Linked DNA regions of Lentisphaera araneosa HTCC2155. Each later gene encodes a partner of the first gene's protein in a complex. Links are inferred from orthologs where the notes say so. Each region holds a gene or a part of one and is shown on either strand. Other genes may lie near its edges.

Region 1 (8,123 bases):
TCATTTCTACAACTTTGGACGTGGTACAGTCGTCGATGAAGAGAGTTTACTCAGCTTCCTATGTAAAAACCCAAGTTCTTTCGCGGGCTTAGATGTCACTTACAATGAGCCTCTGAGTGAGGGGTCACCACTATATGCGCATAAGCAAGTATTGCTGACACCGCATAATTCTTGTACATATGAAGATTATTTACACCTATTTGTGGCTGAGTTTATAGGGCGTTTTGAACTTGGTCAATTTCCGAGTCTCAAGGCTTAAGTGGATTGAAAAGCCTAGTCACGAGGTTAAACTTGGTTAGCATTAATTTTGGGATACTTTAGATGATCGATTTTGTTTTGAATTTAGCCAAAGATGGAGGGCCATTTGTTTGGCTCATTATGGTTTTGGCAATAATAATTGTTGTGCTTGCAGTTGAGCGCTTTTACTACTTTCACAGTACGGATATTGATCGTACTGACTTTATGCAGGGCATTTGTTCCAACTTAAAAAAGGGTAATGTGATCGAGTGCGTCAGTCACTGTGATGATACTCCCGGAGCGATTTCTCAAATTATTCGTGTGGCTATTTTGCACAGGAAAGATGAGCCAGTTATTTTAGAAGGCGCAATTCAAGAGGCCGCTCGCAACGAACAGTTTCGCCTCGAAAAACGCATGGATGTACTTGCGACTCTCGCACAAGGTTGCGGAGTTTTAGGGCTTTTGGGTACAGTGGCAAAGCTGATTGAAGCTTTTCGCCAAATTGGTATAGAGGGGAGCTTCGTTAATCTTACAAATTTAGCGCCTTATGTTGGCGGAGCTCTTGTTGCAGCAGCCAGTGGCATGACGGTTTCGTTCGTGGCCTACATGATTTATAATGTTTATTTATCGCGTATTCGTTCAATCTTGAGAGATATGGAAAAGACGGCTTATGAAATGATGTATTTCATTCGCAGCGGTGAATTTATTAGTGATGATAGAGACCTTAATTAATGCGTTTTGAGACCAAATTAGAGTATAGAAGTAAACCTGTTTCGATGACGGGTCTACTCTCTGTGTTTAGTTTGATTCTTTTTGCTTTCTTAGTATCTACTTCCTTGGATTTCCAGCAGGGGCTTAAGGCGACGATGCCGACTGCGAGTAGTGCTAGGCTTGTTGCGACAGATAAGTTGTCTGTTGTCATTGTCGATCACGAAGGTAAATATTTGCCTTACTTTAATAACAAGCCCGTGCCTTGGGAAAAACTCGAAGAGAGTTTGGTGGAAGTGGTTCAAGAAAAAACCTTAAATATCGAAGAGAATGGACGTTCAATTCAACGCCGTCCTGTGCTTTCCTTGAAAGCGGATAAAGCAGTTCCTTATGAATATGTGATCACTGTTCTAGATATCGTTAGGCATATGAACATTGAGGTGAACTTAGTCACAAGTAAGCTCGAGAAAGAAGTTATAAAGAGTGAGTAAATCCAATAAATCACTTAGGGTGACTATTATAAGTTTGGTAGTCATTATTTTATTTGTGAGTCCTTTCTTTTTCTTTAATTTCCAAGACTCGCTCAATACACCTTCTCTTACAAAAATGGACGAAGATGAAAAGCTTATTTTACGGTCGCCTCTTGAACAAAGTGTCGAAGAACTAGATGAGGATCCCCGCGTTATTTATATGCCTGATCATGAGCAGGGTTTTTCGGTTTGGTTAAATGAAAAAATTGATTTACCGTCTTTAGAGTTGCCTGATATGGAAATTAGAGAGGCTGACTTTTATTCTGAAGAAGATTTTCCCGAAGCTCAAAACTCACTCACTTTGAATTTAGAATCCACAATCAGAAAAGAATGGCCCTTGCCTGAATTAGAAGAAGATTTGCCTAAGCTTGAGCTTAAGAAGGGTTTGGCCGAGTTGTTGGTTTTTGTTGACGAAGTGCCAGTTGAGAATACTTATTATACAGATGAAGCATTGCTTGTTTTATTTACAGATGTTTCAAAAGAAGAACTCGAGGGACCTACTTTATTGAGCGTTAAGATTGAAGATGATGAAATGCAGGTTGATTTAGTTCATAGCTGTGGCGTGCGAAAACTAGAAAATGATTTTTCAAAACAATTACTTCGTCAGTTTTATAAAGATAAAATTTTAAGCTCTATTACTCATAAAAAGGGTGATCGTAGCGGAGAAAGTACCGCATTTTATTTAATTGAATGGAGATTCGCTTTTTCCAGTTTAAAAAAGTAGTGATTATAGGGGCAAATGATTGTTTTTATATGATCTACAATTACATTGAGGGAAAAATTACGGTAATGTATGAAAAACACACTTTTTAAAATATTTTTATTCTTTTTTTTCGTGAGTTCGGCTTCTGCTCAGAACGTCAGTCCAGAGTTAAAGTTTGACGACTCAGGCTACGTTGATGACTTGGCAGGTGAGCATGCACCTGATATGGGTGAAGAAGCGGCGCCAGAGTTAAAAGAGTTAAAGCCAGTTAAGAAAATTGAGAAAAAGAAAAAAACTATTAACGTTGGACAAGCTCAAACTTTCCAAGGCAAGAAATATTCAACTGGCAAAGGTATGTCACTGCTCACTATACTGGCGATCGGTGGTGTTGTTATTCTCCTTATTGTTGGTGCCTTAGCCTACTTATTTGTTATTAAGAAGCCCAAATTTAAAGTGGATGAAGATGAATTTGAAGACTTTGATAAAGATATCGTACATAAAAATGATCAAGCTATTCAACAGGCACCTGAAAAAGTGGCGGATCCTAGTTCGACAGTTGTTTACTCCAAACCTTCACTTGGTTCTGATTTAGCTGCGGCAACACGAATTGATGAAATGGGTCGTAATCCATCTGGCATTATTGTAGATGAAGATAAATACTTCGCAGCAGGCGATGGTTTTGTAGATGAAGATTTAGATGGTTGAAACCTACAACATTTTATAAAAGCGAAGCAATTTCTTGCTTCGCTTTTTTATGTCTAGGATTTAATTTTCTTACTTTCTTCGAAGCGTTTGATATGCACTTGGATCAAGCCAATTTCCGCCGGTGTCACGCCGTCAATTCGTGCAGCTTGCCCGAGGTCTACGGGACGATAGCGACTGAGTTTGTTCTTAGCTTCGTTACCAAGTCCGGTGATATTTAGGTAATCTAAATCTTCGGGGATAGGATTTTTGGCTAAGCGTTTTTGACGTTCCACTTGCTGTTTCTCGCGTTGAATATAGCATTCGTATCGAGCGTCAATTTGTACCTGCTCCTTAACATCGTCAGGGAGGTCGCTTTCACCGACAACTGATTCGTAAGTGTTTTTATGGGAACTCAAATGTTCCCATAAGCTTTTGCCATGATGCCGCTCGTTTTTGAGGCGCTCAATTTCATCGTCGATTAAAGTTTCTTTGTCTTTAGCGATTTTGTATTTCTCGTAAGGCAGTAAGCCATAATCATAAGCAATTTTAGAGAGGCGACGATCGGCATTATCCTGTCTAAGTAGGAGGCGGTACTCTGCACGTGAAGTGAAGAGTCGGTAAGGTTCAGAGATGTCTTTTGTGACTAAGTCATCAATCATCACGCCGATATAAGCTTGATCACGTTCAAGAATTAATGGTGGTTTGCCAGCAACTAAGCCCGCAGCGTTTGCCCCAGCAATAAGTCCTTGGCCCGCAGCTTCTTCGTAGCCACTAGTGCCATTGATTTGACCAGCTACAAAAAGGTTGGGCCAAGATTTGAGGGCCAGAGAGTTTTGCGTTTGGTGAGGAGAAACCACATCGTATTCAACCGCGTAAGCGTAGCGAGCGATCTCTGCCTTTTCTAAACCAGGTATGCTGTGAACGATTTTATTTTGAATTTGTACAGGAAGTGAAGTCGAAATGCCGTTGAGGTAATACTCTTCAGTGAAAACACCCTCTGGTTCGAGGAAAACTTGATGTGAATCCTTGTCGCCAAAGCGGTGGATCTTATCTTCAATAGAGGGGCAATAACGAGTGCCAATCGCATCAATCGAACCATTATACATGGGGGAGAGATGCAAGTTGTCTGCAATGACCTGTTTTGTTTCTGCACTTGTTCTGCCAATGTAGCAAGGCATTTGCGGGATGCCACCGCGGTCAATTGTCTCGTATTCTTTTTCACGAGGCCAATAAGAAAATTCGCCACACTCTCCATCTTGTCTTTCAAGCTTCTCAAAATCAATTGTCTTGGCTAAGACGCGCGGAGGTGTTCCCGTTTTTAAACGCATGAGTTCTAAGCCCAAGTCATTTTTGAGAGACTCAGAGATAGCATCGGCGGCAGTGTCGCCCGTACGTCCACCAGGGAGCTGTTGGGGACCAAAGTGCATAAGGCCGCGCATGAAAGTTCCGCAGCAAAGAACAAAAGATTTGGCTTCAAACTTGTCGCCAAACTGAGTTTGGACGGCAATGATTTTACTCTTTTCAGTAACAAAGGAGAGGCCTTCAGCTTGGTGGGTATGAAGCTTTTCAGTTTTCTCTAATTGTTGCTTCATACGTCTTTGGTAAAGTACTTTATCACACTGAGCGCGAGGTGACCAAACCGCAGGGCCACGTGAAGCATTAAGCATGCGGAATTGTAGTGCAGAGGCATCAGTATTTTGGCCCATTTCACCACCCATGGCATCGATTTCACGCACCACATGACCTTTCGCAATACCACCAATCGCTGGATTGCAGCTCATTTGCCCGATGTGGTCTAAATTTTGCGTTATTAGCAGAGTTTCAGCACCCATTCTAGCAGAAGCGAGTGAAGCTTCTATGCCTGCGTGGCCACCGCCAATAACGATAACATCATAATTTTTCATTTTTAAATCCTGTCTATTTGGGGAGGATTGTACTCGAATAAGTGAGTTTGTCAAGAAAAAATGAAGTTCTTAGCTTTTTGTTTAAATGACTGATAGTAATTACAAATGAATGACTTAGATGGACTTGAGGTGTTATTGATGTCACTTTTTACGAGGTTTAACTTTCCTCGAGAGCTATTTCATTAAGCGCTTTCTTTCTTTTGAGAAATTGCAGGAGCATAAAGCCAAAAATAAAGAGAGATGCAAAGCTTAGGAAACTGGGTGTTAAATAATAGAGTTTATTGTAGAAGGTTTTTTCAGGGTTAACACAAAAGTCGAGTTCAGTAAAAAGCACACCACGAGTGAAGCGTGAGCCGTTCTCAGGGTTGAGTAAGAGCTGTTCAACTTTGCCCTTAGATGAGACCAACATGGTTTCGCAAGTATTGCCACATCGCAAAAAGGGGAGGCCATTTTCAACGGCACGAAAAATACTGTGAGCGGAGTGTTGAGCTCCACCAGCGGTTTCTCCAAACCATGAATCATTAGTGATTGTACAGAGGATATTGGCATTGTTGCGGGCAAAGCTTCGCGATATATTTTCAAATACATCATCAAAACAAATGTTGATACCAATGCGACTTTGCTTGGCGAGGGGGAATACGGAGAATTCGCTTCCATGGCTAAGGCTAGGGCCCATTTGGCGGAATTTATTTAATTTCTCGTGGAGTTCATGGCTCATTAAATAACGTCCAGGTAAGTATTCGCCATAGGGGACGGTATGGATTTTATCGTAGCGAGCAATGATGTCACCGTTGGGATCGCTGATGAGGGCAGAATTATAATATTTTTTATGCTCAGGGTCTTGAGGGTTAACATCAGTCATACCAGTGCCAAAGAGCAAGTGAGCATTGGCTTTTTTACTTAGATAACGAACAAGTTCGGGGAAGGCGGCATCGCGTTGGTAGCTTGAGGGCATGGGAGTTTCTGGCCAAATTATGAGGTCAGGCTTCTGAAGAATTGCCGCTTCGCTTAAATTTTTGTAGGTTTGATGATGAAATTGGTACTCTTCATAAGTTAGCGGTTTGAAGTAGGGTTTGAAATTGCCCTGTATCATCGCGACGCGGATAGTTGAGTCAGCTTTATTTTCGGGCTGAAGTTTGTCGGCAATGATGGTGGAGAGCAATAATGTGATCAAGGCCAATATGGGAAGGCTATAGTAGTTTTTTAATTTAGGTAAACTTTTTGGTAAGTTTTGTTTTTCTGCGCTCTTTCTCACTAGATAAATTTCCAAGAGGATGGCGAGGCTGAAGTTGATGAGCGATATAAGGAAGGCAAGGCCATTGGCTCCGATGAAAGAGGCGTTTTTTAAGAAATGTAATTGATAAACTTGGCTGACTTCAATGCTATTCCATGGGAGGCCAGTGAAAAGCCATGTGCGGACCCATTCAAAAAATGACCAAAGCACGGCAGCTGCAATAAAAAGTTTATAACTTGAGCGCAAGTTAAGTATGCGTCTGTAATGAGGGGCAGAGACGTGTTCTTCACTGGCTTTTGGGAAGAGCAAGTAATGACGTAGTTTACAAGTGAGATAGAGCCATATTCCCGGAATAGGCGTCCAAATTAAGGCGACCAATAGGGGGCATAATAGGAAGATGGGGTAGAGGAAGTAAAAGGTGCCTAGGAAATAGCCGAAGCCCCATGCCGAGCCAATATAAAAATTTCCACGGTCGTGCCGGCCTAAGCCAAGCAGATGAAGGGGGATTAATGCGAACCACGCAAGAAAATGTAAGTTGAAGGGCTCGAAACAAAGGTTGACTGATAAGCCTAAAGCAAAAGCAATTAGTGCTTTTAAAAGCGGGTGAACCTTGTTGGTGATGGTTGGGTTTTCGTTGGGCATGAATGGGTATCCAAATTGACTCTTCAATCTAAAGATAAAGAAAGATAAGTCAAAGCTTATTTGCCGTTTAGGTCACCAGATTTACGAATAGACAAGAGGAGTTTGATCGTGAGCACAAATGAGGTGGCATAGCCCATGAATCCGAGAATAGAGATTTCAAAAATCATTGGGGGGATACGCTGGCCAATGAGTTGAGATGAACCGATAAACAAAGCGGCAATGATAATGCCATAGACGAGTCGGTTGATAACTGCATCGAGTTTTCGGTGCTCAAGTTTTACATCAAAGGAACCCGCCTTCATGTTTTCAACGAGATGGATGAGTTCCCGAGGCATCATTTCGATAAGGCGATCCCACTCTTTATATTTTTTCTTGAGCTTCTTATATGTTCGCAAGGGAGAGTGGCGAGCCTTGAGTCTTTGAATCTGGAAGCTTTTGATCAGTGGGATAAAATTGAAGTTACGGTCGAGTGAACGTGATGTTCCTTCAAGCATGATGAGGGTTTTGATGAGTAAAGATATGTTGCTGGGTAAAATAATTTTGTAGGTGCGAATTATGCGTGATACTTCTTTTAAAGCCCCGCTAAAATCAATGTCTTCGAGGTTTTCAACTTGGAATTCGTAAAGGAATTCGGTTATGTCTGCCTGCAGTTCATCGCGCTTTAGTTTGGGTTGACATTTGCCAATACGTAGAACATAATCAGTAATGAGTTGAGCATCTTGATCCAAAGCGGCAAAACCCACATCCTCAATCATTTCGCGGTATTCTTCATCAATAATGCCAATGAGACCAAAGTCTAAAAGGCCAATGCGTCCATCGTTAAGGATCCATATATTTCCAGCGTGTGGATCAGCGTGATAGACTCCGTCACGAAGTATCATGTTGAGGAAGACGAGGGCGCCATTTTTTGCAATTTCCGCAGGAGTTACAGGGAGGTGGTGGTGAGTTTTTAATTCTGAAACACTCATACCATAAAGGCGTTCCATGGTGATAACTTTTTGAGATGATAGCTCTTTGTAGGTGTGGGGGATGTGAACTGTTTTATCATCGGCAAATTTTTTGCCGATTTTAGCCATATTTTGAAGTTCGCGTTCAAAATTCATTTCTCGGAAGAGACTTTTTTTAAAGTCTTCGAGGATCTTTGTTGGTTGGTAGGAAGCGAGGCCAGAGTCATATTTTTCAGCTAACTGCAAAATTTTTGAAAAAACGCTAAGGTCTTTGACGACTTTATCTTCAATGCCATGATGCTGGATTTTTACGACGACATCTGTGCCATCAAATAGTTTTGCGAAGTGCGCCTGTCCAACTGAAGCTGAGGCAAAAGATTCGAATTCAAATTCAGCATAGAGTTCTTCGACTTTTTTGCCGAGTTCATCTTCAATAGTTTCACGAACTTGTTCAGCGCTGTCAGGCGTAGTGGAGTCCTGTAGAAGTTTGAGTTCGGCTGCGAGTTGCTCACCGACTAGGTCCTCTCTCGTGCT
Region 2 (6,440 bases), on another replicon or contig:
TGCAAAATCATACATCTAAGTGAAAAAAATGATAATACTGCAGGTGATTTTTTTACAAAGAGATAGCATTTTAAACTCACACTGGTAAATTTTTAGTCATATGAAATAAAATTTTTATAAAACAAACGTGTCAACAAAGAACTCTGTGGAGTAGTAACTCGATGATAAAACGTACATTTACTTCTGCTTTAGTGGCTGTAGCGCTAAGCTCATGCCAAAGTAATAATGCTGAAAAAGATAAAGAAGCTGAAAATGCTGCTATACCAAAAACTAAAGTCTATGATGTAAGAGATGTAAATTTCTTAACTCCGGAACAAAGAACCGCACGTTATGGTGAAGGATGGGAAAAGAACCCCGCTATTGTCCGTCACATCAAACCTGACGTTGCCGTAGAAGTAGACATGACAAATAGTCGTGAAATTAGCCTTCAGTACGAAAAGCAATTTGCCCTTCACGTTAAAGCCGACAACCCAGAAGGATACGGTTCCGTATCAATCAAAAATAAATGGGTCAAAGTTGGAGACACAGTTACAATTAAAGCAAATAATGATGACAATGCCACTTTCCACGAATGGGTTGGCGACATTGAAGGTGCTGAAGTAACTGGTGATACTATATCGATTAAAATGGATCGCCCAAGAAATATTGCTGCAGCTTTCCTCTCTAATAATGTTAAATTTAATATCGACAGTAAGTTCGGAAAACCAGAAGGTTCTGGTACCTACGAACGCGGATCTAAAGTTGCATGGTCAGTTGCTTCACCTGTAGCACTCAGCGAAAACGAGCGCATGGTTGCACGTGAAAAAAGTGGCTCTGCAGTCCTTAACGACAATCACAATATCACACTCGAATGGGAACATGAATTTCTCGTTCAGAGTACTTCAAATGGAAATGGTAGTGTTGAATCACCTGCAGGCTGGTTAGCTCATGGCGAAGAAATCACACTCATGGCCACTCCAAAAGATGATCAATTCGAGTTTGTAAAATGGGAAGGTATCACAGAGGAGCTTGCTCAAACAAACCCTGTGACAATTACTGTTGATGGCGCTGTTAATGCCAAAGCTATTTTCTTAAAGAAAGAATTTAACTTAAATGTCAATAGTGAACATGGTGAAATCACTGGCGCTGGTGCTCATGCTCGTGGTAGCGAAGTTACTTGGGCTGTCAGCTCTCCTACCGAAGACATCAAAGGCACACGCTTCATTGCTGTCCCTGCGACTGGCACAGTAACTATTGACAGCGACAAAGAAGTTAATGTCAACTGGGTTGAACAAGTCCTCGTTAAAGTTATCAAAAAATCTGGCGATGGTCAAGAACTTCTTGGTACTTACTGGCTCAACAAAGGTGACTCTGTCGATAACATCACTGTTCCAGTTAAAGATGGCGAAAGCTTCTTTTGGGCTGGTGATATTCAAACAGCCAACGTTGAAGACAGCGAAGTAGACATCGTTGCCGATAAGCCGAAGACTGTAATTGCTGACTTTAACCCCAAGCCAAACACTCTTACAATCAAGAGTAACGAAGGCGAAGTAGTTTCTGAATCTAAAAACGAATATTACTCTCACCAAAAAGCCAAGAACAATATTCCTGGCACTATCTACAATAGTCCTGCTGAACGTAATGTCTTAGACGTAGCTCCACTCAAAGAACAAATCCAAGAACATGATAAACTAGCTCTAACTCACATTGAAGCGCCAGACATGCTCGAAAAAGGACATGCTAAAATTGACTTCACTGAGTACATGGGATGGAAAAACTGCATCCGCATGGCGAGCAAAGAACTCGAAATCATCATTTCTCCTGACGTCGGAAGAGTTATCTACATGGGCACTCCTGGTGGCAAAGAAAATACTCTTTGGCTCAACGAAGATCTTGCAGGTCAAAGTTTTTCACGAGGCGAAGCACTCAATCAATGGAATGACGTTGGTGGCTCACGCGTTTGGGTAGCTCCAGTTGAACTCAATCACATGCTCTTGAAAAGAGAATTCCCACCTGCCTATGAATTTGATGGCGCTCCTGCTGCAGAACTTACTGCATCATTAGGTAAAGTAATTCTTACCAGCCGCTCTAATGCAGACTTTGGCTGTGCGATTGAAAGAACTTTTGAAGTGAAGCACAATCAACTCATTGTATCTTCTAAACTCCTTGCACAAGAAGGTAAAATCGGCCACAACTTCAGTGTCGGCCCAGCTACTTTCACTGAATTCCAACGCCCCACAAGTGTAACACTCGGAAAAAGTATTTTCGAAGAAATGCACCCCACTGGCTATGTTGTTTTCAACGGCGAACTGGCTGAGCCTGCTGAACAAGAAAATTCAGTAACTTTTGCAGTTCCAAAGCCAAGTGATGAAGGCTGGAAAGTTGGTACACACGCAGCCGAACTTCACATGGACTACCCAGGATACTCAATCACTGCTAACGCATTGGTAACTCCTGGCGAAGAAGTTTGCGAACAAAACACTAACTTCCAGGTTACATCTCCTGAAGAGAGCATCGATTACCTCGAGATTTCTCACATCGGTAGCATGACCCAGCTGAATCAAGCGAAAATAAGCACGGTTACTTGGACTTTTAATAAAAAGTAAAAGCAACTCCCTCTAACTTTAAAGGCCGATCCTCATGATCGGCCTTTTTTTTAGATTTTACTTATGACACTTATTTGATCAAGTGCATAAGCCTCCTAAAGTATAGTTTTATCAATCAAGAACACAGAGTATATGAAATTTTCACGTATAGGCAATAAATTCTCCTCCAATATTGGCATAGTCGAATTAATGAATGAACTAGGCAAAGCCCTAAGAGAAAACAAAGACATGATCATGATGGGCGGTGGTAATCCGAGCCATATACCTGCAGTCCAAGATTATTTACGCCAAAGCATGAAATCACTCCTCGATTCAGATAGAAAATTCGAAGAAATGCTAGGTGATTACGATGGGCCAAAAGGCAACCTCAGCTTTCGCAAAGCACTTGCAGAGCTCCTCAAGCAAGAATACAACTGGGATGTAACTGAGGATAACATTGCCCTCACCTCAGGAAGCCAAAGTGCTTTCTTTTCCCTATTCAACATTTTTGGCGGACGTGATGATGATGGAAATATCAAAAAAATCCTTTTCCCTTTAACTCCTGAATACATTGGCTATGGAGATTCGTCCATTGAAGATGGCGTCTTCACGTCACGGAAAGCAAAAATTGAACACATCGATCAACATACATTTAAGTACCATGTCGACTTTGAAGCCTTAAATATTGATGATACTATTGCGGCTATATGCGTTTCACGTCCCACTAACCCTACCGGCAATGTCATCACTGACAAGGAAATTAAACAATTAGAAGACCTAGCTCGCAAACACGACATTCCACTCATTATTGATAATGCCTATGGAGCCCCCTTTCCGGGCATCATTTTTACCGACATTGAATCCAAATGGAACGAGTCACTTATCATGTGTTTAAGTTTATCCAAATTGGGGATGCCCGGCGCTCGAACAGGCATTGTCATTGCAAATAAATCTGTCATCTCAACCTTAGCTTCCATGAATTCAGTCATGAGTCTTGCACCTGGTAGCTTTGGCGCAGAACTAGCTTTAGATTTAGTTGAAAGTAAGAACATCGCTAAATTAAGTGAAGACGTTATTAAGCCTTACTACCACAAAAAAGCACGCACAGCCATAAAACTTCTCCACAAACACTTACGTGCAGATATCCCATGGCATATCCATAAAGCTGAAGGCGCCATGTTCCTGTGGCTGTGGTTCGACAAGCTGCCTATCACTTCACAAGAACTTTATGAGCGCTTAAAAGATAAAAATGTTTTAGTTGTCTCTGGCCATCATTTCTTCCCCGGATTAGCAGAAGATAACTGGCCCCATCAACACGAATGTATTAGGATGACTTACTCAAGCGAAAGCTCACAGGTGGAACAAGGGATTAAAATTATTGCTGAAGAAATAAACAATCTTTACGATTAATTATTTACCTATGCAATAACGGCCAAAAATTGTGTGTAAAATATCAGGCATCAGTGTTAAACCCAGAATTTCACCTAAGGGATCCAAGGCTCCGCGTAAATGCACGGAAACTAACTCCCAAGCCTCTCCATCAATACAGGCTTGGCAATCATCAATTTGCTGGACTGCTTGCTCTAGAAGCACACCGTGACGCGCATTAACGGCGACATCAGGGATATGATGGTGATCCTCTTGCCAAACCGCCTCTTCAATGAGGTCATACAAACGGTTGAGGTTATCTTCGGATTTAACTGAAACCCTGACATGTGACACATGACTTTGATTGAAATAACTCGGCAATTCTTGCTCGAGAGCAATATCACTTTTATTGAGAATAACGATCAAAGGTGCATCTGATTTGAAATCTTCCGGCGGCAATTGATCTTCAAGTGGACGCGATAGATCCATTAACCACAAAATGAGCTGTGCTTCTTTCAACGCCTGCTTGCTGCGCTCAATACCTGTGCGCTCAACAATATCTTCTGCTTCACGAATCCCGGCTGTATCGGTGATTTTAAGAGGAATCCCACGAATTCTTGTATATTCTTCCAAAGTATCGCGAGTGGTACCTGCAATATCTGTGACAATCGCGCGATCGCGCCCCAGCACATGATTCATCAAACTGGATTTACCTGCATTTGGTGGACCACCAATAATAACTTTGACTCCATCGCGAAGAACTTCCCCATCCTTACGTCCCTCTAAAAGCTTAGCCATGAGCGTACTTGCGTCATTTAAGGTTTTATTCATTGTTTCAGGCGGAGTCCAATTTAAATCTTCATCAACGAAGTCCATGCGAACCTCGCATTCCGCTAACAAATCAGAGAGGCCATCATACATAGAACGAATTTCATTACCAAAACGACCATTTAATTGATTAACTGCAATTTGCATCGCTTTCTCAGAACCCGCACTAATAACATCCATGACAGCTTCAGCTTGAGTCAAATCAAGCTTACCATTCACAAAAGCTCTTTTCGTGAATTCTCCCGCTTCTGCGGCACGAGCTCCAGCTTTCAGAGTGCACATTAAGGTGTGCTTTGCTGTGAAATTACCGCCATGACATTGAAACTCAACAACATCCTCACCCGTGTAAGTTTGAGGCCCTTTCATATAAACTGCCATCGCCTGGTCACCAGGTTCTTGAGTTTCAGGGTCGATCATTTGACCAAGAACCAAACGTCTTTCATTATTTTCTAGATTCGTCTTTCCACGCCAAACTTTTTTAGCTACACTCAAGGCATCTAACCCTGAAACTCTAATAATGGCTATACTTCCACCAGGCGCAGTTGCTAATGCCGCAATTGTATCATGATCCATGATCTAATTAAGATCAGGATCTACGTTACGTAGTTCGAGTGTATTACCGATACGGATATAGTCTTCACCTTCTGTGAGCTTTTCCCCACCAAAAATTCTCACGGTTCCCAATTTTGAGTCACGCACCATAACTGGAACATTTTCAAAAGTCGCACGATAGACAATAAACTGCTTAATAGACCCAGTATCAGAGAAAACCATATGAATAAATACGCGTGGTTTAACCTGAATCATCGTATGAATATTTGAGAAAGTGTCCACGTCATGATTCACTTTCACCCCCGTTACATAAGGCCCCAAACGCAGTAAAGCGTAAACCCACTGCTTATCATAAACTTTTAAACAGACGATATCCCCCTCTTTTTCCTTGAACGAGATAATCTCATAACTCCTCGGGTGAATTACATTACTATCCTCTAAGTCAACCACACCAAAAGTCTTCTTCCTTAAGACGGTCCCCGATTCAACATTGAGGATCTTAGGTTTAGTCTCAAAAGCTAAACCAGTCAAAGCTGGGTGAGTCATCGATGCCGAAACACTAAAACGTCCCAGCCGCGTCATTGAAAAATGTTCATTTATGTTAAACACCAAAGATTTAGTTTCACCCGCCGCTAAAACTAAACCATTCACTGGATTAAACTTCTTATCATATGCTGGAACTAAGCGATTTTCAGGGTCAACAACAAGTATCTTTAACTTGCCACTCCTCTCATTTGCTCCGAAAGTCAAACGTGTACCCGAGTTATTAACTACCGTAAAGGTCACTTGGATTTTCTCATATTGAAGGTATCTTTCACGATCAAATGACAAACCATACTGAACCTGCGCCTGAAGCTCAAAAAAGCTCACAGACAATATAAACACAAGGACTATTTTCCTTAAAATTTTCATCACATTGATCCCAATTATAAATTATGATTTTAAAACTCGCCCAATTTAACTGGACCACCCCCTTTGTCAAGACTAAGCAGGACCTAGCATGAGCCTTCGTATCGCAATAACTGGCACTGGAGCCATTGCAGATTTACACGCTCAAGAATTAGATGCAATTAGAGGGGTTGAACTCTGTGCGTGCTGTGACGTATCCCACTCAAAAGCAAGAGATTT

What was found.
Region 2: the proteins of mnmG (region 1) and mnmE are in contact, whole or in part, in a solved structure (PDB 9HIP), measured with the Escherichia coli proteins. The link is inferred for Lentisphaera araneosa HTCC2155 from one-to-one orthologs.

The regions. Positions count from the first base shown.
Region 1 is NZ_ABCK01000023.1:23,627-31,749, forward strand. Bases 2,352-5,284 are described here. They hold mnmG (tRNA uridine-5-carboxymethylaminomethyl(34) synthesis enzyme MnmG), read right to left. Parts: upstream 4,767-5,284; coding sequence 2,937-4,766; downstream 2,352-2,936. Other genes in these bases: LNTAR_RS18860 (hypothetical protein), read left to right, coding at 2,352-2,883; lnt (apolipoprotein N-acyltransferase), read right to left, coding at 4,924-5,284. In the rest of the region: LNTAR_RS26090 (NAD(P)-dependent oxidoreductase), read left to right, coding at 1-259; LNTAR_RS18845 (MotA/TolQ/ExbB proton channel family protein), read left to right, coding at 322-969; LNTAR_RS18850 (ExbD/TolR family protein), read left to right, coding at 969-1,436; LNTAR_RS18855 (hypothetical protein), read left to right, coding at 1,429-2,199; more of LNTAR_RS18860, read left to right, coding at 2,269-2,351; more of lnt, read right to left, coding at 5,285-6,642; LNTAR_RS18875 (ABC1 kinase family protein), read right to left, coding at 6,699-8,123. UniProt on the Escherichia coli protein: NAD-binding protein involved in the addition of a carboxymethylaminomethyl (cmnm) group at the wobble position (U34) of certain tRNAs, forming tRNA-cmnm(5)s(2)U34.
Region 2 is NZ_ABCK01000008.1:7,209-13,648, reverse strand. What follows is about bases 3,155-6,100. They hold mnmE (tRNA uridine-5-carboxymethylaminomethyl(34) synthesis GTPase MnmE), read right to left. Parts: upstream 5,334-6,100; coding sequence 3,975-5,333; downstream 3,155-3,974. Other genes in these bases: LNTAR_RS09705 (hypothetical protein), read right to left, coding at 5,337-6,100; LNTAR_RS09715 (valine--pyruvate transaminase), read left to right, coding at 3,155-3,974. In the rest of the region: LNTAR_RS09725 (TrmH family RNA methyltransferase), read right to left, coding at 1-1; LNTAR_RS09720 (InlB B-repeat-containing protein), read left to right, coding at 162-2,585; more of LNTAR_RS09715, read left to right, coding at 2,718-3,154; more of LNTAR_RS09705, read right to left, coding at 6,101-6,227; LNTAR_RS09700 (Gfo/Idh/MocA family protein), read left to right, coding at 6,313-6,440. UniProt on the Escherichia coli protein: Exhibits a very high intrinsic GTPase hydrolysis rate. Involved in the addition of a carboxymethylaminomethyl (cmnm) group at the wobble position (U34) of certain tRNAs, forming tRNA-cmnm(5)s(2)U34.